3 regions of the Alkalilimnicola ehrlichii MLHE-1 genome follow, and region 3 is predicted to be linked to each of the others. Evidence: predicted binding sites of a transcription regulator. Region 3 holds the regulator's gene; each other region holds the start of a gene.
What was found. Region 3 encodes sigma-54, which starts transcription at its own class of promoters, with help from an activator protein. Its sites were predicted from a motif close to TGGCANGNTNCNTGCTT; they were not measured.
Positions count from the first base shown of each region.

Region 1: a site for sigma-54 is predicted at 2,178-2,194, ahead of adh (aldehyde dehydrogenase). Genes of this name have one in related genera too.
Region 2: a site for sigma-54 is predicted at 4,829-4,845, ahead of flgB (flagellar basal body rod protein FlgB). Genes of this name have one in related genera too.

Region 1 covers NC_008340.1:3,085,435-3,095,066, reverse strand. The annotation lists gene MLG_RS13795 (DUF779 domain-containing protein) at 26-406, opposite strand; gene adh (aldehyde dehydrogenase) at 522-2,042, opposite strand; gene MLG_RS13785 (porin) at 2,627-3,871, shown strand; gene MLG_RS13780 (TonB-dependent receptor family protein) at 4,139-6,268, shown strand; gene MLG_RS13775 (LapD/MoxY N-terminal periplasmic domain-containing protein) at 6,188-7,648, opposite strand; gene MLG_RS13770 (response regulator) at 7,652-8,296, opposite strand; gene lpxD (UDP-3-O-(3-hydroxymyristoyl)glucosamine N-acyltransferase) at 8,587-9,632, shown strand, end outside.
Region 2 covers NC_008340.1:1,006,657-1,016,288, reverse strand. The annotation lists gene flgG (flagellar basal-body rod protein FlgG) at 1-645, opposite strand, end outside; gene MLG_RS04625 (flagellar basal body rod protein FlgF) at 1,087-1,827, opposite strand; gene MLG_RS04620 (flagellar hook protein FlgE) at 1,881-3,173, opposite strand; gene MLG_RS04615 (flagellar hook assembly protein FlgD) at 3,202-3,870, opposite strand; gene flgC (flagellar basal body rod protein FlgC) at 3,921-4,376, opposite strand; gene flgB (flagellar basal body rod protein FlgB) at 4,391-4,795, opposite strand; gene MLG_RS04600 (CheR family methyltransferase) at 5,100-5,933, opposite strand; gene MLG_RS04595 (chemotaxis protein) at 5,986-6,924, opposite strand; gene flgA (flagellar basal body P-ring formation chaperone FlgA) at 7,206-7,883, shown strand; gene flgM (flagellar biosynthesis anti-sigma factor FlgM) at 8,035-8,355, shown strand; gene MLG_RS04580 (flagella synthesis protein FlgN) at 8,398-8,877, shown strand; gene rplS (50S ribosomal protein L19) at 9,087-9,440, opposite strand; gene trmD (tRNA (guanosine(37)-N1)-methyltransferase TrmD) at 9,463-9,632, opposite strand, start outside.
Region 3 covers NC_008340.1:2,532,061-2,541,692, reverse strand. The annotation lists gene MLG_RS11350 (class I SAM-dependent methyltransferase) at 1-185, opposite strand, end outside; gene MLG_RS11345 (PHA/PHB synthase family protein) at 300-2,108, shown strand; gene MLG_RS11340 (flagellar basal body rod C-terminal domain-containing protein) at 2,738-2,974, opposite strand; gene purE (5-(carboxyamino)imidazole ribonucleotide mutase) at 3,082-3,576, shown strand; gene MLG_RS11330 (5-(carboxyamino)imidazole ribonucleotide synthase) at 3,573-4,721, shown strand; gene MLG_RS11325 (hypothetical protein) at 4,765-5,133, opposite strand; gene MLG_RS11320 (HPr family phosphocarrier protein) at 5,233-5,526, opposite strand; gene rapZ (RNase adapter RapZ) at 5,589-6,446, opposite strand; gene ptsN (PTS IIA-like nitrogen regulatory protein PtsN) at 6,501-6,971, opposite strand; gene hpf (ribosome hibernation-promoting factor, HPF/YfiA family) at 7,032-7,373, opposite strand; gene MLG_RS11300 (RNA polymerase factor sigma-54) at 7,398-8,903, opposite strand; gene lptB (LPS export ABC transporter ATP-binding protein) at 9,056-9,632, opposite strand, start outside.

The DNA.
Region 1 (9,632 bases), 550 kb from region 3:
GTCAGTTGGGGTAGACCGCCTGCGCTCAGCGGCCCTCCTGCGCTTGCAATGCCGTCCATTCGGCATCGGTGAACAGCCTTGAACGGGTGTGGAAACGTCTGCCCGTGGGGCCCTCCAGCGAGAACATGCCGCCACGGCCGGGCACAACGTCGATAATCAGGTGGGTGTGTTGCCAGTATTCGAATTGGGACTCGCTCATGTAGAAAGGACAGCCACCGATCTCGCCGAGCAAGATGTCGCTCTGACCGATGCGGAATTCGCCCCTCGGATAACACATGGGTGAGCTGCCGTCGCAGCAGCCGCCGGACTGGTGGAACATTAACTCACCATGCTGGGCGCGCAGTTCGTCGATGAGTTCCAGCGCCGCCTCGGTGGCGGTGACGCGGGATACGGGGGAATGACTCATGCGCCTGCCTCCTGGTGTCGGACCGGCCGGTGCCCCTCTTCGAGGACGGCGCCGGCAGGACCGGTCGTCGGGAAAGCGAGCGGGCGGCTTTACGCCGCCCGCGCCTGACGTCAGCTTAGAAAAAGCCCATGGCCTTGGGGCTGTAGCTCACCAGCAGGTTCTTGGTCTGCTGGTAGTGCTCCAGCATCATCTGGTGGTTCTCCCGCCCGATGCCGGACTGCTTGTAACCACCAAAGGCGGCATGGGCCGGGTACAGGTGGTAGCAGTTGGTCCACACCCGGCCGGCCTGGATGGCCCGGCCCATGCGGTAGGTGGTGTGTGCGCTGCGGCTCCAGAGACCGGCCCCCAGGCCGTAGAGGGTGTCGTTGGCCAGCTCCAGCGCCTCGGCCTCGTCCTTGAAAGTGGTGACGGAAACCACCGGGCCGAAGATCTCCTCCTGGAAGATGCGCATCTTGTTGTGGCCGCGGAACAGGGTCGGCTGCACGTAGTAGCCGTTCTGGAAATCACCGCCGATCTCGGCGCGGTCGCCGCCGATGAGGCACTCGGCGCCTTCCTGCCGACCGATGTCCATGTAGCTCAGGATCTTCTCCATCTGCTCGGAGGAGGCCTGGGCCCCGATCATGGTTTCGGTGTCCAGCGGGTTGCCCTGTTTCACCATGCTGAACCTGTCGATCACCTTGGCAATGAAATCGTCGTAGATGTCCTCCTGGATCAGCGCGCGCGAGGGACAGGTGCAGACCTCGCCCTGGTTCAGGCACGCCAGGGTCATCCCCTCAATGGCCTTGTCCAGGAAGTCGTCATCCTGGTCCATCACGTCGGCCATGAAGATGTTCGGCGATTTGCCGCCCAGCTCCAGGGTTACCGGGATGATGTTCTCGGCGGCGTACTGCATGATCAGCCGCCCGGTGGTGGTCTCGCCGGTGAACGCCACCTTGGCGATGCGGTTGCTGGTGGCCAGCGGCTTGCCGGCCTCGACACCGAAGCCGTTCACCACGTTCAGCACCCCCGGGGGCAGCACGTCCTGGATGCACTCCATCAACACCAGGATGGACGCCGGTGTCTGCTCGGCGGGCTTGAGCACGATGCAGTTGCCACAAGCCAGGGCCGGGGCGATCTTCCAGGTGGCCATCAGCAGCGGGAAGTTCCAGGGGATGATTTGCCCCACCACGCCCAGCGGCTCATGAAAGTGGTAGGCGATGGTGTCGTGGTCGATCTCGCTGATACCGCCTTCCTGGGCCCGGATGGCCCCGGCGAAGTAGCGGAAGTGATCAATGGCCAACGGGAGATCGGCGTTGAGGGTTTCACGCACGGGCTTCCCGTTGTCCCAGGTCTCGGCCACCGCCAGGCGCTCCAAGTTGGCCTCCATGCGATCGGCGATCTTCAGCAGCACGTTGGCACGCTCGGTCACCGACGCTTTCCCCCAGGCATCTTTGGCGGCGTGGGCCGCGTCCAGGGCGCGTTCCACGTCATCGGCATTGGACCGGGCGACTTCGCAGAATACTTCTCCCGTTACCGGGGTGATGTTCTCAAAATACTGGCCACTGGCCGGTTCTACCCACTCGCCATTGATGAAGTTTCCGTAGCGGGGTTTGAACTGGACTTTCGCGTCGCGCTCACCGGGGTTTGCGTAGATCATTACTGTCTCCTCGATCGCATCATTCGGTTTGTTATCTGCTGTATTCGGCCTGAGCCCTTCGACGGGAGGCCTCGGGTCGGGGGGGCGGTGCGGGGGGCCCGTTCAACGCCGACCCTGCCGACTCAGCGATGGAGAGAGCAAGGGTTGGGCCATCCTGTGTAACCCACTGAATATCGGCCTGATGTCGAGTTGCTGGGCAGTTGTTGTCGCAGCAAGTGTCACGCTGATGGCACAGTTTCCCGATGAGTTGTGACACCGGGGTTTCGATGGCCGGGACAACAGTGATCGCCCCATTGTGGGTGTGGGGTTTAGTCACCGAACCTGCATCCTAATGGTGTGGCATTCCTGTGAATAGTGGGTGTCACACTGTGTTGTCATGGGTACATAAGGCCAACTGGCTGAGCCGGCAGCTATGTATTAAGTGTTGGTGTCTGTAGGGATTTTGGTTGTTGGCATGGTCGCTGCTTTAGGGTTCGGCGTTATCACACGAGGGAAGCGTGGGGCTGGTAGCCAACCACAAAACAATTGAACCACGGCGATAACGAAAAAAGTGATACGCCGAACCCCTAGAGGAGAATGCAACCATGCGACGTTTTACCACTCCAGTGGCCACGGCTGCAGGTATGGCGGGCCTATTGCTGGCCTCCGCCGCCCAGGCGCAGATCGAGGTCGAGGCCGGTGATTGGACCCTGACCTTCGACGGCAACGTCAATGCCTATTACACGAACACCCGTTGCGAGAGCGATGCGGCGACCGTCCAGGGCGGCCTGGCCTGCACGGACGCCGCGGAGAGCGACCGGCGCGCCAATATCCGAACCGGTTTTCTGCCAGCGAAGCTCGGCATCGGCGCCTCCACCACCCAGAACGGCCTCGATATCGCGGCCTATGTCAGCTACTGGCCGGGTGTGGATGGCGGGGACGCGGTCTCCGTCGCCGGTTCGGCGGACACTGGGCTGGGCTTCGGCAACGTGAACTTCCGTCAGGTTTTCCTGACCGTGGGCAATGAGCGCATCGGTACCTTCAAGCTCGGGCGTGACCTGGGGATCTTCGGCTCCGATGCCATCCTCTCCGATATGAGCCTGTTGGGGGTGGGCACGGTCTCCGATATCACCCTGGGGGGTGGCAACACCTCCTTGGGTCGGGTCGGCAACGGCTATCTCTACGCGGACTGGAAGGCGCAGATCAGCTACGCCTCGCCCGATTTCAACGGCTTTGGCTTTGTGATCGGCGCCACTGATCCCTTCGATCCCTTCACCGTCGCGCCGGGTGACAACTCCCTAGCTGCGGTGGGGGAAAAGACCAGCCCGGCGGTCGAGGGCAAAGTCACTTACGATTGGACGGCTCGGGATGTCAGTGGCCGCGTCTGGGCCGGGTTCATCAACCAGAAGGTGGATGACCGGGACGGCAGCTTCGATGACTTCCGCGCCACCGGGTTCGACCTGGGCGTCAAGGCGGGCATCGCCGGCTTCGAGGGCGTCGCCTACTACTACGAAGGCAAGGGCATCGGCACCACGGCGTTTCTCCACCAAGCCGCCTCCGCGGATGGGACGCGCCGCGACTCTGACGGCTTCATGCTGCAGGGCACCTACACCCTGCCGGGATTGGGCACCAAGCTCGGTTTGAGTTACGGGGAAAGCAACCTGGACCAAAACAACGGCGATCCCGATACCCTGCTTGACCGCAACAGCTCGGTGATCGTGGGCGCGTACCATCCGATCACGCCGAACCTGAACCTGGTCGCCGAGTTCACCCGGACCAAGGCCGAGAACCATGCGGGTGACGACAATCGCGAGGACAACGTGGCCCTGGGTGCCATTCTGTTCTTCTGATCCTCTTCGCTCCTCCTAGTGAAGCGGCGGGCCCCGCCCTGGGGCCCACACGGGTCCGTGACCGGTGTATCGGGTGCTTCCGGCTCACGCCGTGCCTTTGACGGCGCACAGGGATGTGCGTCGCTTTTTATGCCCTTCCCCAGACCGCTGTGCGTCCCCTTAACAATCTGTGCGATCAGGAATTTCTCCTATGTCATGCGCGCCTTCCAGGGGGCACACTCAATCCATACGAAACCAGAAATCGTGGGTGAGAGGAGGAGACCCCGTATGGACCGCAAGACCCATTCCCTGATTTGTCTGACTGCCGGCCTGAGCCTGTTGCCAGCCGCCGGCGCGGCCCTGGCTGAGGACGAGACCGCCGGCGCCGTCCGCGCCCTGCAGCCGTTGCAGGTGCGTGCGCTGCTGCTCGATGAGGTGGCTGATACGCCCGGCGCGGCCTCGGTGCTCACCGATCTCGACTTCGAGGCGCTGCGGCCGTTCACCCTGCACGATGCCTTTGATTTCGTCGCCGGCGTCAGGACCATTGATGATGATGCCCTGGGCCTGCGTAGCGGCATCGGCGTGCGTGGCGCGCCGCCCCGGCGCTCCCGCAAGACCTTGCTGCTGGAGGATGGTTCGCCGATCAGCGCCAGCAACTACTTGGACCCCAGTGCCCACTACACGCCGCCCATGCAGCGCCTGGAGCGGGTGGAGGTATTGAAGGGCGCGGGGCAGTTGATCCATGGGCCGCTGAACAACCACGGCATCGTCAACTTCCGCAACAAGCAGGCCACGCCCACGCCGGAGACCACGGTGGAACTGGCGGGGGGTAATCAGGGCACTTTCAAACGCCACCTGATGCACCGGCGTACCGTGGACGACGTGGGCGTGGTGCTGGCCTATACCGGGGCCAATTCGGACGGGGTGTTTGATACCGAGGAGCACCAGTTCGACGACTTCTACGCCAGCTTCGACTGGGACGTGAATGCCCGGCACGATCTGCGGACGTCGATTCTCCACTTTCGGGAGCGCTCCGACGGTTACGATGAGAGCAACCTCTCCCCCGAGGACTTCGCCATCGATCCGCGCGGCAAGCGCCGGCTCGGTGAGGGGCGCAAGGACAACAACATCTCCGTGAACTACTGGAAGTGGGACCTCACCCATGCCTTCCAGGCCAGTGACCGGCTGAGTTTCTCCAGCAAGGTCTTTTATTCTGATCTGGATCGGCCCCGATTCCGGTCCCGCAACCCGGATGACCCTCGTGCCGAGCGAGTGATGGAGGGGCGGGACCGGCGTTACGAGGTCTTCGGGGGCGAGTCGCGGGCCGCCTTTACGGGCATGCAGACCGGTGCGGTTACGCACACCGTCGAGGGGGGGCTAAGGTTCGAGCAGCACGATTTTGACGACCGTCGTCCGGTTGGGCGTCCGGGTGAGCGGTTGGACGAGGGCAATCGCGGACGGCTGCGGGCGATTGCCGGAGAAGACGGGTTTACCCGCGACGGGCGTCTGATCACCTACAAGGCCGAGGCGTACTCCGGGTTCCTGCAGAACCGCATGCAGGCGGGAGATTGGACCCTTACCCCAGGCCTGCGCGTGGAGAGCTACCGACAGGAGAAGTCCACACGCTTTCGTCCGGGCAGTGATGACGAGGGGGTAACGGAAAGCGAGTGGAACACGCTCTACCTCCCCGGTATCAGCCTGCTCTACCAGGGCCTGGATCAGGCGGACCTCTACGCCGGTGTGCACCGGGGCTACGCTCCTGCACCCGCCCGCTCCGATGAGTTCCCCCTGGTGCCGGAGAAGGGTCTCAACAGCCAGTTGGGTGTCCGCAGCCGTGGCCTCCAGGGTGTGAGCTACGACGTCGCGGTGTTTTATAACCGCATCGAGGACACCCTGATCCGCGACGACGTGGATGAGTTCGGTGACGCCCTGTTCGTCAACGCGGTGGATTCGGACGTCTACGGCCTGGACGTGGAACTGCGGGTGGATTCCGCCCCCTTCACCGGCTCCGATTACAATTTCTTCGGCCAAGTGGCCTGGAACTACACGGAAGCCGAGTTCACCACCGGACCACTGGACGGCAACCGGGTGCCGGAGATCCCGCGCCACGCCGGCAGCCTGACCTTGGGCATGGACCACCTCAGTGGTTGGGAAGTCAGTGCCACGGTCAGTCACTTCGGGGACTTCTTCTCCGATATCGAGAACACTCTTGAGATCGCTGAAGACGCAGGGCAGGTGCCCAGCCGCACGCTGCTCTCGGCCCGGGCCAGCTATCACACCCAGGTCAGCGGGGCGGACGCCACCTTGTGGCTGCAGGGCCGGAACCTGACCGACAAGCTATACATCAGCGACGTGCAGGACGGGCTGCGGCCTGGTGCTGAACGCACCGTCATCGGCGGTCTGACCCTGCGTTTCTGAGGGGGCGGCATGGGGCCGTTGTCCGGGTCTGGCGACGGGCTCCGGGGCAGAGGCGGTGGGCAGCGGTACCGCGGCCACCAGCGTGGTGCCGCCCGCCGGTCCGCTGAAGCAACGCAGCCGGCCACCCAGGCCCTGAATCCGCTCAGCCATACCCATCAAGCCCATCCCGTCACCGTCGCGCCGCGTCCCGAGGCCGTGGCCGTCGTCGCCAATTACCAGCCACAGGTGTTCGCCCCGATCGCGGAGTCGCAGCCGGACACGCCTGGCATGGGCATGCTTTGTGACGTTGGTAAGGCCCTCCTGTACCACCCGATAAAGGTGAATCGCCTGGGATGGCGGGAGTCCCCGGGGGGTGTCCTGGATCTCCATCGCCACGGCGATATCGGGGTGGCGGCGGGCCCAGTCGCCCGCCATCTGGCGCAGCGCCGGCCCCAGCCCGAGCTGTTCCAGCGCGGCCGGATGCAGCCGGCCCATAATCCGACGGGTCAACTGGTAGACGTGGCCAGCGGTCTGCCGGATGGCGTCGGCGCTGGCACGGACGTTGGCAGGGGGCGCGTCCGGGGCATTGGCGATGATCATGGCGTCGGCGCGGATGGCGACCAGGCACTGACCCAGCTCATCATGCAGCTCCCGGGCGAGGGTGTGCCGCTCTGCCTCCTGCACGTCGAACAGTCGACGGTTCAGTCGCTGGATGCGCTGGTGGCTGGTCGCCAACGAATCGGCCATGCTGTTGAAATGGCGGGAGACCCGGTCGAATTCGTGGACACGGAATCGTGGCAGTCGCGATTCCAGGCGACCTCGTTGGAGTGCGTCCAGGCCCTTGAGGATGTGGCCCAACGGGCGCAGTGCCCGTCCCAGCAGCCAGTACATCAGGGCGTTGGCGGCCACTGCGAAGGTGAGCAGCAACAGCAGCAGGGTGCGGGTGCTGCCCCACGCCTCGGTGATCTCGTCCGCCGGCTCGGCCCGGATGATCACGCCCCCCAGGTCTGGCCGGCCCAGCGAGACCTCCCGATAAAGTACCTGCATCTCAGGCGTGACGAGCCGAATGAACCAGTCCGGCGCGCCGGCGGTGCGTGCCGGCGGCATGGCAGCGCGGGCGGCGGCCCGGTTATCGCCGTGCCAGGCCGTGATTTCGATATGCCGGTGCCCCCCGAGCTGAGTCAGCCCGCTGATCATCGCGTCGCGGACCTCGGACCGGTTCAGCTTTTCGCCCATCGCCTCAATGGAGGCTTGGAGCAACTCAGCGGTGAGGCTGGTGGCCGAGTGCAGCTCGGCCCTGACGTCGTGGCGGGCTGCATTCACCACCAGGAAGACCCCGGCCAGCAGGAAGGCAGCGGTGAGCAGGGTGATGAGCAGGCTGAGGCGCAGGCGCAGGGGCACGGTTCAAGCCTTGATCACACCGGCGCGGATCGCCAGCCGGGTCATCTCCGCGACGTTGTTCAGCGCCAGCTTCTCACGAATGCCGCTGCCGTAGTTGGCCACGGTCTTGTAGCTGATGTTCAGCAGCCGGGCGATCTCGGCGGAGCCACACCCTTCGGCCAGCAGTCGGAAGATCTCAAACTCCCGCGCCGAGAGCGATTGCAGGCCGGCGGTGTCGGCATCGCCGTGCCGACACCGCACATCCGGCCCCAGGTAGTGTCCGCCCGCAGCGATCCGCTGGACCGCTTCCACCAGCACCTCGGGGGCGCTGGACTTGGTGATGTAGCCGGCGGCACCGCCCGATAGGGCTTGTTCGGCAAACACGGGTTCCTCATGCATGCTGAAGATCAGCACTCTGATCTCCGGTGCCCGGCGTTGCAGCCGCGCGAGGGTCTCAAGGCCGCTAATGCCCGGCAGTGAGATGTCCATGACCACAACGTCGAAGCGCTCCCGTGCGCACGCCCGGTAGGCCGACTCACCGCTGTCCGCCTCGGTGACCTGCCAGCAGCGACTGGCCTGCTCCAGGAGTCGGCGATACCCGGCGCGCACCACGGCGTGGTCGTCCACTAGGAGCAGTGTCAGCGGGCCGGGGGGTTGTCGTTGGGTCATGGCGATGGTCCTGCGTTGGCTCTTCCGGCCTATCCGGATGCAAGATCGTGACCAGCCAGGGCCGAGGCCGAGATGGGCCATGCGGGGCGGCCTCCGCGCCATATGACGGGCAATAACCATGACGGCGAGTCGCGAAATAACCGTGACAGTTGTGCAGCCGGGCCCTGGCTCAGCGCCTTGCTACGGCGCAGCAAGCCCCGGCCCCCGGCTCGGTGATACCCTATTGCGGCGTGGCAGCCCCGTCCGGTCGCCATGGCGGCAGTGTTGTTGAATCAGGTGGGAGCGGGTAGATGACAGAGACGGTAACGGTAAGCGAGTTGGCGGAAGGGCTGGGTGCTGAGCTGGTGGGGAAGCCCACAAGGGTCATCCGTCGGGTCGCCACATTGTGCGATGCCGGTCCGGACGCCATCGGCTTTTGCAGCAACGCGAACTACTTGGAGGATCTGCGTGCCACCGGTGCCGGCGCGGTCATTGTCCGCGCGGAACATGTCGCGGAATGTCCCACCACCGCATTGGTGGTGGATGATCCCTACTACGCTTACGCCGCGGTCGCCACGCGTTTGCATCCGGCGGAACGGCCACCTGCCGGCGTGCATCCCACGGCCGTCGTGGCGGAGGGCGTGACCTTGGGTGAGGCTGTCTCTGTCGGCCCGCACGCGGTGGTGGAAGCGGGGGCTCGTCTCGGCGCACGTACGATCGTGGGGCCGGGCTGCCACGTGGGGACCGGGGTGGAGATCGGTGAGGACAGCCACCTGATGGGCCGGGTTACGGTCGCGGATCGCTGTGTGGTGGGGTGCCGGGTCATCCTGCATCCGGGGGTGGTGGTGGGTGCCGACGGCTTCGGTTTCGCCAAGGGGCCGGGTAAGGCGGGCTGGCGCAAGGTGCCCCAACTCGGGCGTGTGATCCTGGGCGATGACGTGGACTTAGGCGCCAACACCACGGTGGATCGTGGTGCGATCGACGACACGGTCCTTGAAGAGGGGGTGAAGCTGGATAACCAGGTGCACATTGGCCACAACGTGCGTGTTGGGGCGCGCACCATTATCGCCGGCAATACCGTGGTGGCTGGCAGTACCACCATCGGCTGTGACTGCATGATCGGGGGTTCCTCGGCCATCACCGGCCATATCAGCATTGCTGATGGCGTTATTCTGATGGGCATGACCGGGGTTACGGGTTCGATCAAGCAGCCCGGTGCTTACGCCTCCCCGCTGCCGGCGAAGCCGGTGCGGGAGTGGCGCCGCAACAGCGTCCGCTTTACCCAACTGGACGACCTGTTTCGCCGGGTGAAAAGGCTGGAGGCCGCGCAATCAACGGGTGAAGGTGATGGCGGTGA
Region 2 (9,632 bases), 1.5 Mb from region 3:
CAGGAGGGTACCGACACCGTCCAGGCCCGGGTCGCTGATCTGTGGCGGGCCGCTGGCGGCGGTCTCGCGGAACAGGTTGCCGCCCATGGCATCGAGTCCCGCCGGATTGATGAAGTCGGCCAGCTGGATGTTGCCGAGCTGCTGCGGATCGGCCTGACCGGGCAGGCGGGCGCTGACGGTGCCGTCACGGCCGATGGTGACGCTGACCGCGTCGTCCGGGATATTGATGGGCGGCTGCAGTTGGTAGCCGGAGGAGGTCACCATCTGGCCCTGGTCATCGACGTTGAAGCTGCCGTCGCGGCTGTAGGCGATCTCGCCATCGGGCATGAGGATCTGGAAGAAGCCGTCGCCCTCAATGGCGATATCCAGCGAGTTCTCGGTCTGCTGGATGTTGCCCTGCATGTGGATCTTTTCCGTGGAGGTGACCCGGACCCCGGTCCCCAGATTCAGCCCGGTGGGCAGAAGGGTGTCCTGGGTGCTCTGGCCGCCGGCTTGGCGGACCGTCTGGTAGATCAGGTCCTCGAAGTTGGCCCGGTCCTTCTTGAAGCCGGTGGTGTTGACGTTGGCCAGGTTGTTGGACACCACCTGCATACGCGTCTGCTGCGCATCCAGGCCGGTCTTGGCCACCCAAAGTGCTGGATTCATGGCATGTGCCTCCGTGGTGTCGGTTTCCTGCCGTTACCGGCTTGATTGCAAGATCGGGGCCATTTTCGGCACCCCCACCCGTCACTGCGAGCCCCCGCAGGGGGCGTGGCAGTCCAAGCCGGCGTGTGGATCGCCGCGGGCCTTCGGCCCTCTTGATGAACATGGCCAGACGCTGCGGGCGCCCCCTACCCTCACTGCGAGCGCGGCCCCACCCCCACCGTCACTGCGAGGAGGCGAAGCCGACGTGGCAGTCTACCGCCCTGGATCGCCACGGGCCTGCGGCCCTCGCGATGACGGGGGTGCCCCGTTCCTCGCTGATTCGCGCCCGCGCAGCGGGGCGGGGGGCTCGCGATGACGGGGGTGCCGCCTCCCCCACCCGTCACTGCGAGCCCCCGCAGGGGGCGTGGCAGTCCAGACGGCGTGTGACCTACCGCGTGGTCATTAGCTGTTGCGCAACAACTGGGCGCTGGTCTGGTCGTTCTCCTCGGCCGCCGTCATCATCTTGACGTAGGTCTCGAACTGGCGGGCGTGGTCGATCATCTTCACCAGCGCATCCACCATGTTGACGTTGCTACCCTCGTAGGCGCCGGAGACCAGGCGCACGCCGGCGTCCGCCTCGGCCTCCCCTCCATCCACCAGCCGGAACAGGCCGTCATTGTCCTTGCGCAGGTCCTGGAGAGCCGGGTCCACCAGCTTGAGCCGGTCCAACTCCACCCACTGGTCCGGATTCTGCCCGGCGGGAATGATGCTGAGGGTGCCGTCGGCCCCGATCTCGATCTCGTCCGCCGGCGGGATGGCCACCGGTCCGGCCTCACCCATGACCAGGTGCCCGTCACCGGTGGTCAACAAGCCGCCGTCGGCGATCTGCAGATCCCCCCGGCGGGTGTAGGCCTCACCCCCATCGGGGGCCTGAACCGCCAACCAACCGTCACCGTCAATGGCCACATCCAGCGCCCGCCCGGTCTGTACGATGCCGCCCTGGCGAAAGTCGCTGCCCACCGTGAGCGCCTCGGAGTAGGCCCGGGCATCGTGCCCCGGGCCGCGCACCGGCGCCGACATCAACGCGTCCAGGTCGGCGCGGAAGCCGGGCGTGTCCACGTTGGCCAGGTTGTGGTTATTGTGCTGCTGGGCCTCCAGGGTGTGCTTCGCCCCGGTCATGGCCAGGTAAACCAAGCGATCCATGGGTCTTGCCTCCCCGCCACCGGGTGTGAGCCCGGCATGGCGGTCATGCCTCATCAGCGGATGTTGAGGATTTCCTGGGTGATCTGGTCTTCGGTGCTGATCATCTTGGCGTTGGCGGAGAAGTTCCGCTGGGCAACGATCATCTTCACCAGCTGCTCCGAGATGTCCACGTTGGACTGCTCCAGGGCGCCGGATTCGATACTGCCGAAGTCCGAGGTCCCGGCGGTGCCGACCACCGGCTCACCGGCCTCGAAGGTGGCGACCCATTCGGTATCACCCACCGGCTGCAGGTTCTCCTGGCTGGGGAACTTGGTGACGCCCACCCGTCCGAGCACCTCCGACTGGCCATTGGTGAAGCGGGCGAAGATGGTGCCGTCCTCGGACACATCCAGGCTGGAGAACTCACCGGCGGCGAAGCCATCCTGGGTGATATCGCTGACCGCGAAGGGGGTGCCGAACTGGGTCAGCGATTCGAGGTCGAGCTCGAAATCCAGGTCCTCCGCATCGGCCAACGCCCGGGTGTAGTCGAAGGTCGCGTTGCCCTCGATGAGACCGTTGGGGCCAAAGCTGATCGGCTGGGGCTGGCCGTTGTTGAGGACCTCGCCGTCCACCTCCGTGTGCACATACCAGTCGTTGTCATTGCCCTTGATGAAGTAGAAATTGGCGGTGTGCTGGCGCCCGAGGGAGTCGAAAAAGGTGGTGCTGGTCGACTCGTTGAAGGTGGCGGTATCCCGCGGGTCGAACACGGCGCCGGGCACCGGATTGTTCTCATCCGGCCCCACCCACTCGAGCTGATCGAAGTCCGCCAGGCGATCGTCGGCATCCAGCGTGTAGGCCGGCGGAATCTCGGCGCCGGCGTTCAGGTTGGCCTGGATCCGCGCCTCGGTGGTTGCCTCGGGGGCCACATTGCCGGTCTCCACCCGCAGCTCCTGCTGGCCGTCACCGACGATGTTGCCGTCGCCATCGGCGGCGAAGCCGGTCAGGCGCTTGCCGGCCGAGTTGGTAATCCAGCCCTCCCGGTCCAGCTGGAAGGCGCCGGACCGGGTGTAGGAGATATCGCCGTCGTCACTGAGACGGAAGAAACCCTTGCCGCTGATCCCCAGGTCCAGGCTGTTCTCGGTAAAGTCGAACTGCCCCTGGCTGAATTGCTGGCCGACGTTCTGCAGCCGGACCCCCTGGCCGATCGCCAGCCCGGTCACCCCCAGGTTGCTGGACGCGAACAGGTCGGCGAACTCCGGCCGGCTTTCCTTGAAACCCCAAGTGGAGCTGTTGGCGATGTTGTCGCCGGTGATGTTGAGTTCCGACTGGGCGGCGTTCAGCCCGGTAAGCGATGTTCCGAATGACATAACGAATCCCCTTTTTGTTCGATCGCTGTTACTGCACCCGACGGATATCGGACAGGGCCATCTCGCCGATGCCGTCCAGATTCACCCGCGGCCCCCGTTCGTTCTCACCGGCCAGGGTCACGCTGACCACCGGTGCTGAGTTCATGACCCTCAGGCTCCGTTCCTCGCCCTCCACCTGGGTGGAGGCGGTCACCCGGTACGCCCCCGGGGGCAACGTACGTCCGTCGTCGGCACGCCCGTCCCAGGCAAACCGGTAGTCGCCGCTCGGCTGCTCGCCGGTGGCAAGGGTGCGGACCCGCTCACCCGCGGCGTTGTGGATGTGGATGTTGGCGTTGGCGACCGCCGAGGGGAGCTGGACGATGCCGGTCATCTCGCCGTCGGCGGGCAGCCGGCCGGCATCGGTCTCCACCAGCACCTCACGCCCCACCAGTGAGGCGGCCTGCAGGGCCTGGTTGGCGCGCATGTCCTGCTGAAACTCCGAGAAGGACTTCTGCAACTGGTCCATGCCGGAGGCGGTGGTGAAGGAGGCGATCTGGGACATGAACTCGCCACTCTCCATGGGGTTCATGGGGTCCTGGTTCTGCAGCTGGGTGATCATCAGCTTGAGAAAATCATCCTGTCCGAGCTCGCCGGCCGGCTCCCGCTGGGTCGGTTGTGCCCGGCTGTAGTCGCCGCTTCCGGCTCCGCTGATATTCATTCCTTATCCCCTCTCTATCGCCGCCCGTGGGCCCGCCTGTCCGCCACCGGTCACTGCTGGCCCAACCGCAGGGTCTGCAACAGCAGCTCTTTGGAGGTGTTCATCACCTCCACGTTGTTCTGATAACTGCGTGAGGCGGAGATCATGTTGGTCATCTCCTCCACCGGATTGACGTTGGAGCGGTAGACGTAGCCCTGCTCGTCCGCCTGCGGGTGGTTGGGCATGTAGAGCGGTTGCACGGGGGCATCGCTCTGCACGATATCCTCGACCTTCACGCCCACGTTGGTACCGCGGGCATCGCCCGGGTGGTTGGGATTCCCGGCCGCCTGCCCCTGCTGCGCTGCCTGCAGCACCGAGGCGAAGACCGGCTGGCGCGACCGGTAGGCCTGCTCTGGGCTCCCCGCCACGGTCTCCGAGTTGGCCAGGTTGCTGGCGACGGTGTTGAGGCGGGTCTGCTGGGCGTTCATGCCGGAGCCGGATACATCGAAAACCTTGAACAGGGACATGCGTCAAATCTCCGTCATTCACCGCGAATGGCACCGAGCAGGCCGGTGATGCGATTGCCCAGGAAGGTCAGCGTCGCCTGGTACTGCACCGAGTTCTCGGCAAACCGGGCCTGCTCGACGTGGCTCTCCACCGTGTTGCCGTCCAGGGCCGGGCCGTGGGGCACGCGGTAGAGGGCTTGCGGGTCGCCAGCCAGGCCGCCCCCGCGGCTGACCGCAAAGTGCTTGGCATGGGTTGCCTGCAACGGCTGGGCCTGCTTGCCCTCGGCGGCCCGCATGGCCGCCTGGAAGTCCATATCCTGGGCCTTGTAGTGCGGTGTGTCGGCATTGGCGATGTTGGAGGCCAAGAGCTGCGAGCGCTCGGCGCGCAGGCGCAGGGCCAGTTCCTGGGTGCCAAAGGCTTTGTCCAACGACAGGCTCATTACTCACCTCTCCTGTGGTTTCCATGGGAGATTAAGCAATCAGCATGCCAGGTCAGACATTGGGAGGTGGTGGCGATCTGGGGGCGGGGTGGCGGGTGTTCCCCGGTGGGGCGTCGCCGGCCAGGGATGGCCGGCGACGAGCCTACAGGGATGTACTCGCGGCGTCCCCACCGGGGAACACCCGCCACCCCGCCCCCAGATCGCCAACGCCTGAGTCAGACCATCCGCTCGCCGTCGAGCCAGGACGGGACGGGCGGCTGCCCTTTACCGGCCGCCGGCAAGGCCTTGCCCCGAAGGGGCGGATTCAGGCGCGGCGGTAGACGACACCGCCGTCCAGGCGCTTCATCTCAAAATCCGCCGCATAGCCGGAGAGGGACTCCGAGGCGCCGACGATCAGCCAGCCGCCGGGCCGGACCGCCCGGGCCATGCGGTGAATGATGTCGCGACGGGAATCCGTGGAGAAGTAGATGAGCACATTACGACAGAAGATGATGTCGAACCGACCCAGTGAGGCATAGCTGTCGAGCAGGTTATGTAGCTGAAAGCGGGTCCGGCGCTTGACCTCCGGGCGCACCTCCCAGGTGTCGTCACCCACCTCCCGGAAAAAGCGCTGCTGGCGCTCCGGAGTGAGGCCGCGACGGGCGACACTGGCCCGATACCGCCCCTGACGCGCCATCTCGATCATCCGCGGCGCGATATCGGTGCCCAGGATCTCGGCGTCGATCGCCCCCCGGCCCGACTGGTTGAACTCATCCACCGTCATGCTGATGGAATACGCCTCCTGACCGGAGGAGCAGGCCGCGGACCAGATGCGGATGGAGCGCTGACCACGCTCCACGAAGTCGGGCAGGATGCGCTCGCGCAGGACGCGGAAGGGAAAACCATCCCGGAACCACTGGGTCTCGTTGGTGGTCATCGCCTCGACCACCTTGGCACGCAGGGTCGCACCGCCCGGACGGCGCAGCCGTTCGACCAGCTCCCCCAGATCGGAAACCCGCTGATCCGCCATCAGCGGCCCCAGACGACTCGCCACCAGGTACTGCTTGTTGTCGCCCAACACAATGCCGCTGGACGACTCCAGTAACTGGCGGAACGCCTGGTAGTCTTTCTCTTTAATGGCTGAAACGCTCAAGCTCACTCCCTGCGATAGTCACCACCGCGGCAGGGGTGCGTACCGTGTCGGCCGCACCTCAGCGCTGCGTCACCGCCGCAAGGCGGTTCTCCACCCGCGCCGCCAGTTCATTGGAACGGAACTTCGACAGAAAATCGTCCGCCCCCACCTGCTGGACCATCCGCTCGTTAAAGACCCCGGACAACGACGAATGCAGCAGCACATGGAGCCCCTGCAGGGCCTCGTCGGTGCGGATACGGCTGGTCAGCGTGTAGCCGTCCATGCGGGGCATCTCCACGTCGGAGATCACCATCAGGAGCCGGTCGAGCGGTGAGGGGGTCTCCCCCGTCCAGGCCTTGAGCTGTTCCAGCGCCTCCAGGCCGTCCCGCACGGCGGTGCACGCCAACCCCAGGTCCTCCACAGTGTGCACCACCTGCCGGCGGGCGATGACGGAATCGTCCGCCACCAGCACATGCCAGCCCTCCGCGCCCTGCAGTGCCTCGTCCGCGCCGCCCTCCACCTGCCGCGGGTCCAGCCCGCCGGCGGCGTTGAGTTCGGCCAGCACCTTCTCCACATCGATGATCTGCACCATCTTCCCCTCGATGCGGGCGATGGCGGTCAGGTAGGTCTCCCCGGAGCCCTGGGAGGGCGGCGGCAGCACGTCCTCCCACTGCAGGTTCACGATACGGTCCACCCCAGCCACCAGGAAACCCTGCACCGTACGATTGTACTCGGTGACCACCACGTAGCCGCCATCCCCGACATCCAGCGGCGGGCCACCCACGGCCATGCTCAGGTCCAGCACCGGGATGGTCTGGCCACGGATGTGGGCGATGCCTCGGGCCACCGGGTGGCTCTGGGGGACCCGGCTCAGGCGCGGCGCGGGGATGACCTCCCGCACCTTGAAGACGTTGATGCCGTAGCGCTGGGCGCCGCCGAAATGGAACAGCAACAACTCCATGCGGTTGCGTCCCGCCAGCTGCGTGCGCTGATCGACTGCGTGCAAAATCTGCGACATGACTCCCCCGGTGGCTACAGGACGCCGGTCCAACCCTGGCCTTTGGCATCGGTCGCGGGGCCCGAAACTTGAGGCCCCCGCCCCGGCCCGCCGGCATGCGGGCGGCGAAGGGCCACGGCCCTATTCCACCATAGGTTTTAGTGAATAGGAATGATCGCGGCCACCGAGTGCCCTGGCATGAATCCTGCTGTCACCCTGCACCACCCCAGTCCCCCACAGGGTTCATTGACGGAGCAGCCACAATGCCCAGGCACACCGTGTCGCCCCGGACAATCGGGCTATTGCTGACAGCCATTTTTTTGACGGCCAGCGGTCCCGTGCAGGCGGAGCGCCAGTCGCTCGACGACATCCGGTCCACCGCTGCTACTTGGGTCGAGGGGCAATTTACCGGGCTCGGTGACGAGCTGGAGATCACCATCGGACGGCTGGACCCGCGCCTGCGGCTGCACCCCTGTGACGGCGCCCTGGAGGCGTTTTCTCCCCACGATAATCGGGGTGTTGGCAATCTCACCGTGGGCGTGCGCTGCACCGGCACCCAGCCCTGGACGGTCTATGTCAGCGCCCGGGTGGATACCCAGGTGGAGGTCCTCGTGGCCGCCCGTCCGCTGCGCCGAGGCGAACGCCTGAGGGCCGACAGTGTGACCACCGAGCGCCGCCAGCTCGCCTCACTGCACCGCCCCTACGAGACCGAAGCCGAGCATCTCATCGGCAAGGAGCTGCGCCGATCGCTGCGCCGGGGCGATCTGATTGCCGGCAACGCGCTGGCCGCACCGCAGCTCGTGCAGCGCGGTCGCAGTGTCACGCTGCGCGCGGGCGGCGGCAGGGTGCAGGTGACCGGCCAGGGCAAGGCATTGGAGAGCGGCGTGCTGGGCGATATCGTGCGGGTCGAGGCGGGCAGCTCCGGGCGAGTGGTCGAGGGCCGGGTGGCCGGCGAATCCCTGGTGGAGGTCGGTCGGTGAGGGGCATCGCCACCGGCACGGTTTTCGCATATTCTCAAATCAGCGATAGCCGGCTAAAGTTTCCGGACGATCGGCCGATTGACTATCCAGAGTGACCGCTCAGCCCCACCCCGGGCAACGCTGAGTCAAGATTCTGGACGGAGAGAGCACAATGACGGATCCCATCAACAACGGCAACCGGCTCCCGGCCACCCCGGGACTGACCCCGGGCAATGCCGGCAAGGCAGGTGGCAGCACCCGGCAGGACGGCGCCGGCGAGCGGTCATCGGCTGCCGGCGAGCGCCCCGCCGCCGACCAGGCCGCGGTCTCCGACCGGCTGCAGGCCGTGCGCCAGCAGATCGACGCCACCCCGGAGGTGAACCGGGAGCGGGTCGATGCGCTGAAAGAGCGCATCGCCAACGGCGAGTATCCGGTGGATGCGGAGCGGATCGCCAGCCGCATGGTGGAACTGGAGAACCTCCTGAACGACTGACCGGGCGGCAGGCCGCCCCCGGCACCGTGAGGACGACGGCTTATGACCGACTCTGACCAGGATGACCGCCTCCGTGACAGCCTGCAACGCTGCCAGGAGTGTGCGCACACGGTCATGGCGGTGCTCGAACGGGAGCGCGGCCTGCTGGAGCAGCGCGACCCCGAGGGCCTTACCGCGTTGATGCCCGAGAAGCTGGAGGCGCTGGCGACGCTGGAAGCGGCGGAGCGCCAGCGCGCGGAGGCGGCCTGGGCGCTGGGCTATGCGCCGGACCCGGAGGGCATGCGCCGTCTGCTGCGCGAGCGGTCGGACGCCGGCCTGGAGGCGGAGTGGCAGGCCCTGACCCGCCAGTTGCAGGCACTACAGCGCAGCAACGAGGCCAACGGCCGGTTGATCCACCGCAGCCTGGAGCAGACCGCCGGCATCCTTGCCATCCTGACCGGGGCCCCCGCCCAGGGGGTCACCTACGGGCGGGACGGCGCCCAAGGGGGCGCCGGGCCCGGGCGATGCATCACCAGCGCCTGACGACCGGCGCCGTGGCCGGGCCGGTCGCCCAGCGCGCCGGCTTTGGGGCGGACCGGGGCGAACGTGCGGAACGGGCGATCACCACACTCAGCTAAACCGCCCGATCGTAGCGGCAGCAAACAGGAAGCCCCCGATGGCGTAGCCACCGGGGGCTTCCTGTTGACGGGGCCCGCCGGAGGCAACACCCCGGCGGACGGGCACCCGCCGCCTTACTTCACCTTTTCCTTGATGCGGGCAGACTTGCCGCTGCGCTCGCGCAGGTAGTAAAGCTTGGCGCGGCGCACGTCACCCCGGCGCTTGACCTTCACGCTCTCGATGATCGGGCTGTAGGTCTGGAAGACGCGCTCGACGCCCTCACCATGGGAGACCTTGCGCACCGTGAAGGCACTGTTGATGCCGCGGTTGCGCTTGGCAATCACCACGCCCTCGAAGGCCTGCAGACGCTCACGACCGCCTTCCTTCACCCAGACCTGGACGGTCACGGTGTCGCCGGGACCGAACTCGGGAATCTTGGCCTCGCGGGCCGCCATCTGCTCCTTGTCGAGCTGCTCGATGATGTTCATGCCTGTACCCTCGGTTCTCGATTTACCGGTCCGCTGCCCGGTGCTCATCAATGAATTCTTCCAGAAGCCGGCGGCTATTATCGTCCAGCTCCCGCTCCCGCAGCAATTCCGGCCGCCTCAGCCAGGTCCGACCCAGCGCCTGCTTGCGCCGCCAGCGCGCCACCCGGCCGTGATCCCCGGAGAGCAGCACCG
Region 3 (9,632 bases):
GGCGCGTTCGACCCACTGCTGCGCAGGGCCAGGCCGTTGCGGCTATGGTGTAGAAAGAGGGCGGGCGTCTCGGGGGGCTCGGTGAGCAGCGGCAGGTCGAGCCGGTGGGCCAGGGCGGCGGCGGCTGCCGGCTCGTCGGGGTCGCTCAGGACGCCCCGTAATGGCCGGTGGTTGCGGTTGATCATTGACAGCGGGCTCCCGGTTTCTTGTCGCTGCGCCGGCCACTACAGTACTATGCGCGAACGCTTTTGGAAGCGCTGCCCAAAAACCGGCGGCGCCCAGCCCTGGGAGGTGCATGCATGGCGAACAATAAACCCACGGAGCCCGGCGCTCTGGAAACGTCCGAACTCTCGGAAGCGCTGTCGGAGATCGCAACCACCAGCCAGAAGCTGGTCAACGACTTCCTGGCCAAGGAGCAGACCGAGCACCACATCTCGGTGGAGGATGCTCTGGCCATGAGCAAGCCGTTCCAGGAGTGGGCCGCCCGTGCGATGGCCGACCCGGTGCGCCTCTGGCAGTCGCAGATGGCCTTCTGGCAGGACTATGCGACTCTCATGCAGAACTCCGCGCTGCGCTTCTGGGGGTTCCAGTCCGACCCCGTGGTCAGCCCGTCCAAGGGGGACCGGCGGTTCAAGAGCGAACACTGGGAGGACAACCCGCTGTTCGACTTTATCAAGCAGTCTTACCTGCTGAGCGCCGACTACCTGCACCGCACGGTGAAGGAGACCGAGGGCCTGGACGACCGCACCGCGCAGAAGGTCGATTTCTACACCCGCGCCTTCATCGACGCCATGTCGCCCACCAACTTCGTGGCGACCAACCCCGAGGTGCTGGAGAAGACCCTGGAAACCCGGGGTGAGAACCTGATCAAGGGCCTCAAGAACATGCTTGAGGACCTGTCCCGGGGCGGTGGCAAGCTGAACATCCGTATGACCGACCTGGACGCCTTCGAGGTGGGCGAGAACGTCGCCACCACGCCGGGCAAGGTGGTCTACCAGAACGACCTGATCCAGCTGATCCAGTACCAGCCGCAGACCGAGAAGGTCCACAAGCGGCCCATGCTGCTGACGCCGGCCTGGATCAACAAGTACTACATCATGGACCTGTCGCCCAAGAACTCCATGGTCAAGTGGCTGCTGGAGCAGGGCCACCAGGTGTTCATGATCTCGTGGAAAAACCCCACGGAGAAGGAGGCGGACAAGACCTTCGAGGACTACATGCTTGAAGGGCCGCTGGCGGCCATGGATGCGGTCAACGAGATCACCGGCAGCCGGGAGTTGAGCTGCGTGGGCTACTGCCTGGGCGGCACCCTGCTGGCCTGCACCCTGGCCTACCTGGCCGCCAAGGGCGACGACCGCGTGAAGGCCGCCACCTTCCTGACCTGCATGCTCGATTTCGAGTATCCGGGGGAGCTGGAGGTGTTCATCGACGAGGAGCAGATCCAGATGCTCGAGCGCAAGATGGGCGCCAAGGGCTATCTGGAGGGCCAGCAGATGGCCACCACCTTCAACATGCTGCGTGCCAACGACCTGATCTGGTCGTTCTTCGTCAACAACTACCTGAAGGGTGACGAGCCGTTCCCCTTCGACCTGCTCTACTGGAACTCCGACGCCACCAACATGCCGGCGAAGATGCACAGCTTCTATCTTCGCAACATGTACCAGAAGAACCTGCTCAAGCAGCCCGGTGGCATCACCCTGGCCGGCGAACCCATCGATCTGTCCCAGATTAAGGTGCCCGCCTACTTCATGTCGGCCAAGGAGGACCACATCGCCCCTTGGAAGAGCACCCTCCGCGGTCCGCAGTTGCTTTCCGGGCCCACTAAGTATGTGCTGGGCGGCTCCGGCCACATCGCCGGGGTCATCAACCCGCCGTCGCGGAATAAATACGGCTACTGGACCTCCACCAAGAAGACGGTGGATCAGGACGAGTGGCTGGAGAGCGCCAAGCACTTTGAGGGGTCCTGGTGGAACGACTGGGGCAAGTGGCTGGCCCATAAGGGCGGTGCCAAGGTCGAGGCGCCGCAGCAGTTGGGCAGCGAGCAGCACCCGCCTATCGAGGACGCCCCCGGCAGCTACGTCAAGGAGCGTCACGACGACCCGAAATGAGCGCTCGGGGCTGGCCGGCGGCTTACGCCGCCGGCCCTGTCGGGGCGGATCGTCCCGTCATCGTGAGCCCCCCGCCCCGCTGCGCGGGCGCGAATCAGCGAGGAACGGGGCACCCCCGTCATCGCGAGCCCCCCTCCCCGCTGCGCGGGCGCGAATCAACGAGGAACGGGGCACCCCCGGTCATCGCGAGGGCCGAAGGCTTTCTCCCCGTCATCGCGAGGGCCGAAGGCCCGTGGCGATCCAGAGGGGTAGACTGCCGCGTCGGCTTCGCCTCCTCGCAGTGACGGTGGGGGTGGGTCCGCGTTCGCAGTGAGGGTAGGGGGCGCCCGCAGCGTCTGGCCAAGTTCATCAAGAGGGCCGAAGGCTTCCTCCCCGTCATCGCGAGGGCCGAAGGCTTCCTCCCCGTCATCGCGAGGGCCGAAGGCTTTCCCCTCGTCATCGCGAGGGCCGAAGGCCCGTGGCGATCCAGGGCGGTAGACTGCCACGTCGGCTTCGCCTCCTCGCAGTGACGGTGGGGGCCTCACCCCCGTCATCGCGAGGAGCGAAGCGACGCGGCGATCCACAGCCCTAAGGGCCGCCTGCCAACGTGTTCGGTTCGGGGGCACTAATGGGGCGGAGCGGGAGCGGGGTCAGGCGCGTTCGTTGAGCAGGGTGCCCAGCAGTTCGTCGGCGGCCTGGACCACCCGCACCGAGGCCTCGCCCTGGCGCTGGTAGCTGAGCGATTGCACCAGGGCGGTGTTGATGTCCTCGGCACCGTCGGCCGTCCGGGCGGTCTCCCGGGCCACGGCCAGGGCGCTGCGCTCCAGGCCGGACTGCGCGGCGTAGACGCCCTGCAGGCCGCTGTTGAAGGCGTTGTTGATGTCCATGGCCACCTCCGGCGGTAATACCCTGTACCCTCCCAGGTTAGCACAAAGCTGTCCTCGTCATTGACAACTGCTATACTGCCCCGTTTTTCACCGGAGGGATAAGCAGGATGAGCGAGTCGCAGCCGTTGGTGGGCGTCATCATGGGCAGTCGCTCGGACTGGGAGACCATGTCGGAGGCCTGCCAGGTTCTGGACGACTTCCAGGTGCCTTATGAGGCCCGGATTGTGTCCGCGCACCGCACCCCGGAGTTGATGCGTGACTATGCGCACCAGGCCGAGGAGCGTGGCCTGAAGGCGATTATCGCCGGTGCCGGCGGCGCCGCCCACCTGCCGGGCATGGTGGCGGCCATGACCACCGTGCCGGTGCTGGGCGTGCCGGTACAGAGCCGCGCGCTGAAGGGGTTGGACTCGCTGCTCTCCATTGTGCAGATGCCGGGCGGCGTGCCAGTGGCTACTCTGGCCATCGGCAGCGCCGGGGCACGCAATGCCGGCCTGCTGGCCTGCAGTATCCTGGCCAACGAGGATGCCGGCCTGCGCGAGCGGTTGCGTGCCTTCCGCGAGCGCCAGGCACAAAAGGTTCTGGAGGACGAGCTGCCGCAATGAGCAAGATACTGTTGCCGGGGGCCACCCTGGGGGTGCTGGGCAACGGCCAGTTGGGCCGGATGTTCGCCCTGGCCGCGCGTCGCATGGGCTATCGGGTGGCGTGCTTCGGCCCGGGCCGGGACAGTCCCGCCGGACAGGTCTGCGACATCGAGGTGACCGCCGACTACCGCGATGAGCAGGCCCTGCGTGACTTTGCCCGCCGGGTGGATGGGGTCACCTTTGAGTTCGAGAATGTGCCGGCCGAGGCCGGTGATCTGCTGGCCGGGTACGTCCCGGTCCGCCCCCACCATACGGTGCTGCACGTGGCCCAGAACCGTTGGCGGGAAAAGACTTGGCTGAGCGAGCAGGGCTTTCCGGTGGGGGCCTTTGCCACCGTGGAGCGGGAGGAGGAACTGGCTGCCGCCCTCGAACGGGTGGGCACGCCCGCGGTGCTGAAGACCGCCGGCTTTGGCTATGACGGCAAAGGCCAAGCGTTGATTCGGGAGCCTTCCGAGGCCGCCTGGGCGTGGGCGGCGATCGGGGGGCAGGCGGCGGTGCTGGAGGCCTTCGTGGATTTCCACATGGAGGTCTCGATGGTGGCCGCCCGCGGCTTGGACGGCAGCTTCACCCACTACGGCGTGCTGGAGAACCGCCACCGTGATCACATCCTCGATCTCACCCTGCCGGAGGCCCCGCTGGGGCCGCAGCTTCGTGAGCAGGCGGAGGATGTCACCCGCGGCATCCTCGAGGCGCTGGATGTGGTCGGGGTGCTCTGCGTGGAGTTTTTTGTCGCCAGTGACGGACGGCTGCTGGTCAATGAGCTGGCCCCGCGCCCCCATAACTCCGGCCACCTGACCTTCGATGCGGCGATGACCAGCCAGTTTGAGCAGCAGGTGCGCGCCCTTTGCGGGCTGCCCTTGGGGGACAGCCGATTGCTGCGGCCGGCGGCCATGGTGAACTTGCTGGGGGATCTCTGGGGCGATGGCGAGCCGGATTGGGCCGCGGCGCTCAAGGACCCGGAGGTCAAGCTCCACCTCTACGGCAAGGCCGAGGCCAAGCCGGGGCGGAAGATGGGCCACGTCACTGCCTTCGGTGAGGACCGCGATGACGCGGCGCGGCGGGCCCTGAGCGCCCGTGAGCGGCTGCAAGCGGGCGCCGGAGGCTGAGAGCGCCACCGCCTGGGGCGCCCGCAGCCGGCGCCTGGCGCCCTCAGCCGGTTTCCCGACTGGGGGCGGGGGCCTCGTCCGCCTCGACGCTGGCGCGCAGCGCCTGCAGCTTGCGCCGTGTCAGTGCCTTGAAGCGCGGCGTGAGCCCGGCATCCTCGTAGATGGGGTCGCCCTGTTCGTCCTCGGCGATCACCCGCTGGCCCTGGACGTACGGGAAGGTGGCCTCAAGTTCATCCAGCGCCGCGCTGAGCAGGTCGGTGATCAGGTCCTCCTCGGAGCGCCCCGGATACATCTCCGCCAGTGCCGCCAGCTTGGCGGCGTCAGCCAGGGGCAGGCGCACCGCGTACTCGTGGGGGGTGCGGCGCTCGCCGGCCGTCTCTTCCCAGCTTTCGACCAACTCCTTCAATTGCATAACGTTCCCCGAATCTGCTGATGGACTCTCGTGTCGGCGGTCCCGTATGGGGCAGTGCCCGCCTCCCTCTATTATGGCTGTCGGGCGCGGTGTTGTGGACTAGTCGTCGCCTTTATCGCCCGGGTGGGGGCTCGGCGCACCGGGGCCTTCGTCGAAGCCATTGGCCACCAGGCGGCTGAGGGCGGCCAGCGCCTCCTCGGCCTGGTCCCCCTCGGCCTCCACCAGGATCTGGCTGCCGCAGCCGGCGGCCAGCATCATCAGCCCCATCACGCTTTTGCCATCCACCGTGCGTTGACCGCGGGTGACCCGGATTTGGCACGGGAACTCTGCGGCCAGGGCGGAAAATTTGCCGGCGGCACGGGCATGCAGCCCGAGTGTGTTCACGATGTCCATTGCCTGGCTGGCCACGGCGGTGGGTCCTTGGTTGGGTTGCGGGTGTTCCTCGGATTGGCAATTCAACGGTTGAGCTCCCTGTGACGTACGCTGATGGCATCCATGCCGGTTGCAAAGCGCCCGGCCAGTTGCTCGGCCAGGTAGACCGAGCGGTGCTGCCCCCCGGTACAGCCGATGGCCACGGTGACGTAACTGCGCGCCGCCTTCCGGAAGGCGGGCAGCCAGGTGGCGATCAGCGCCTCGATCTGCCCGGTCAGCTCCGCCACCTCGGGCTGAGCCTCCAGGTAGTGCTGGACCGGGGCGTCCAGTCCGGTCAGCGGCCGCAGCCGCGGCTCCCAGTGGGGGTTGGGCAGGCAGCGGGCGTCAAAGACGTAGTCGGCATCCGGCGGGATGCCGTGCTTGTAGCCGAACGACTGGAACAGCAGCGACAGCCGCCCGGGGTCGTGCTCGATCCGCTCGCGGACCAGGTCGCGAAGCTGGTGCACGTTGGTGTTGCTGGTATCCAGGGTGAGGTCGGCGCGCGCCCGCAGTGGTGCCAGCAGAGCCTCCTCGCGGGCGATGGCGTCGGCCAGCGCGGCGTCACCGTCGCTGAGCGGGTGGCGCCGGCGGGTCTCACTGAACCGGGTGATCAGGGTCTCGCGGCTGGCAAATAGAAAGAGCACCTCGCTGTTCAGGCCCAGTGCCTGCAGCTCGTCCAGGATCGCCGGGATGCGGTCCAGGTCCTCCGGGCGGTTGCGGGCGTCGATACCCACGGCGTAGCGGCCGCCGCCGGCGGGGCAGGTGTCATTGACGTGTCGGGCGAAGGCGCTGAGCAACCCAATGGGCAGGTTGTCGATGCAGTACCAGCCCTGGTCCTCGAGCGTGTGCAGGGCCACGCTCTTCCCCGACCCGGACAGGCCGCTGATGATGATCAACCGGATGCTCTTCATGAAGATGGTGCTCCGCCCACCGACCGCCGCTCGGGGCGGTCGGTGTTAGCCGGCCGTTTCGCTGCCCTGCCACTCCGATAGCAGCCGGTGCAGGCGTGTGGGGTCTGTGGTGGCGCGAAGCTGTTCGCACAGGCCGCTGTCGCTGAACATCTCCGCCAGGTCGGCGAGGATCTGCAGATGCTCGTCGGTGAAGTGCTCGGGGACCACCAGCGCAAACAGCAGATCCACCGGCTCCCGGTCGAAGGCGTCGAAGTCCACCCCCTGGTCGAGGCGGATCATGGCACCCCGCGCCTGCTCGATGCCCTCCATGCGGGCGTGGGGCAGGGCAACGCCGTGGCCCAGGCCGGTGCTGCCCAGCCGTTCCCGCGCCACCAGCCGGTCGAAGACCTGGGTGGAGGCCAGTGTGGTGTCATCCGCAGTCAGCAGGTCGCTGAGTTGTTCCAGCACGCGCTTCTTGCTGCTGACCTCGGCGTCGCAACGGATGCGGTCCGGAGTGATGAGTTCGGCGATTTTCATGGTGTCGTTCAGCCCGGGGCCGGTGACCGCGACGGCGGTCACCGGCCGATGGTTGAGTGTCTACTCCGCGGCCCCTGCGCCCGCTCCCGCCTTCTGAGCAGCCCCCTCGCGGCGGTGGTGGTCGGTGACCTTCTCCTTGTGCTTGACCAATTGGCGGTCAAGCTTGTCGATCATGCCGTCGATGGCGGCGTACATGTCTTCGTCGGTGGTCTCCGCGTGCAGCCGGTTGCCGCTGATCAGCAGATTGGCCTCGGCCTTCTGCCGGAGTTTTTCCACCGAGAGGATCACGTGGCTGTCCACCACGTTATCGAAATGGCGCTCCAGGCGCTGGAATTTCTCCCGTACATAGGCCTTCAGGGCATCCGTGACATCCACGTGGTGACCGGTGATCTGTATTTGCATGCCGCCTCCTTTCAACGTTGCGATTCAGGCCAGTCGCTTGCGCTCTGACGAGGACGCGATGGCCATAGCCTCACGATACTTGGCTACGGTCCGTCTTGCCACGTTTATGCCCTCCTCCTGGAGGATATTGGCAATACGACTGTCACTGAGTGGTTTGGTGGGGTTCTCATCGGCGATCAGACGCCGGATGCGGGCACGGATGGCGGTGGCGGAGCACTCGCCGCCGTCCACCGTCTGCACATGGCTGGAGAAGAAGTACTTGAACTCCAGGGTGCCCCGCGGGGTGTGCATGTACTTGCGGGTGGTGATCCGGGAGATGGTGGACTCGTGCATGTCCACCGCCTCGGCCACCTCGCGCAGGACCAACGGCTGCATGGCCTCTTCGCCGTGGTCGAAGTAGCCCTGCTGGCGCTCGACGATGCAGCGGGCGACCTTGAGCAGGGTGTCGTTGCGGCTAAGCAGGCTCTTGATGAACCAGCGCGCCTCCTGCAGGTGGTTGCGCAGGGTGGTGTTGTCGCTGCTGTTGTCGGCGCGTTTGATCAGGCTGGCGTAATAGCTGTTGACCCGCAGCCGGGGGGCGGTCGCGGGATTGAGCTCCACCTGCCAGCGGCCGTCGCTGCGCCGGACCACCACGTCGGGGACCACGTACTGGGTCTCGTCGCCACCGATTTGCGAGCCCGGCCGCGGATCGAGGGTCTGGATCAGGCCCAGGACCTCGCGAAGCTGGTCCTGATTGAGCTTCATGCGCCGACAGAGTTGGGCGTACTGGCGCTGTACCAGCATGTCCAGGTGCAGATCCACCAGGCGCCGGGCCTCGGGCAGCAGTGGGGTGTCCGGCGGCAGCTGCTCGAGCTGGATGAGCAGCGCCTCACGCGGATCGCGGGCGGCCACGCCCACCGGGTCGAAGTGCTGGATGCGCCGGAGCACCGCCTCGACCTCATCGGGCTCCACGGCCCACTCCGCCGGCAGGGCGGAGATCAACTCCTCGATGCCGGCGCCCAGGTAGCCGTCGTCGCGCACGGAGTCGATGATGACCTGTGCGATGGCCGCGTCCCGATCGGTGAAGGGGGTGAGCTCCGCCTGCCAGGTCAGGTGGTCGTGCAGGGTTTCACCGCCACCGGAGCGGTTGGCGTAGGGGTCGCGGTCCTCGTCCTCGCTGTCCGGCTGGCTCCAGGGGGTGCTGCCGTCGTAGATGTCATCCCAATTGGAGTCCAGCGGCAGGTCCTCGGGGATGTCGGCCTGCTCCTGGGCGGCGGTCTCCTCGCCCGCGGTCCCGGCCTCGGTGGCCTCCTCGGTGCTGGCCTCGTCCCCGCGCTCGCCCTCCGTGTCCTGGGTCTCGCCCTCTTCGGTGCGCTGTTCGGTCTCCTGCTGGTCCTCTTCGGCGAGTTCCAGCATGACGTTGGACTCGAGCTGCTGCTGGATCTCCATCTGCAGATCCAGGGTGGAGAGCTGCAGCAGGCGGATGGCCTGTTGCAGCTGTGGCGTCATAGTGAGTTGCTGCCCGAGTCGAAGTTGCAGCGATTGTTTCATGACCGTTGCCAAAGGGGGTGCCCCCCATCCGGTTCTTTTGAAGTGTGAATGCGATGTCTTGTCATGGATCTCTTTAATCGTCGCCGCCCGATGGCGTCGGAAGCGACCCGTCACGCGGGTCTGGATGCCCCTAGTTTACAGCGGAATGGCGCCTATAGCCGAAAATGCTCGCCCAGGTAGACCTCGCGCACCGCCTGGTTGGCGAGGACCTCCTCCGCGCTGCCGCGGGCGATGACCCGGCCCTGGCTGAGGATGTAGGCCCGTTCCACGATGCCCAGGGTCTCACGGACGTTGTGATCGGTGATCAGTACACCGATGCCGCGCTCGGTGAGCTGCCGGATGATGTGCTGAATATCGACCACCGAGATGGGGTCGACGCCGGCGAAGGGCTCGTCGAGCAGGATAAACTGCGGGTTGGCGGCCAGGGCCCGGGCGATCTCCACCCGCCGGCGCTCGCCGCCGGAGAGGCTGATGCCGGACTGGTCTGCCAGGTGCGGCACATGGAATTCGTCCAGGAGTTGTTGTAGCTGCTCCCTTCGGGCCCGACGGTCCAGGTCCGGTCGGGTCTCCAGGATGGCCATGATGTTCTGGGCCACGGTCATCTTGCGAAAGACCGAGGCCTCCTGGGGCAGGTAGCCGATGCCCTTGCGGGCGCGGGCGTGCATCGGCAGGGCAGTGATGTCCTCGCCGTTGAGCAGGATCTGACCGCCATCGGCCCGCACCAGGCCC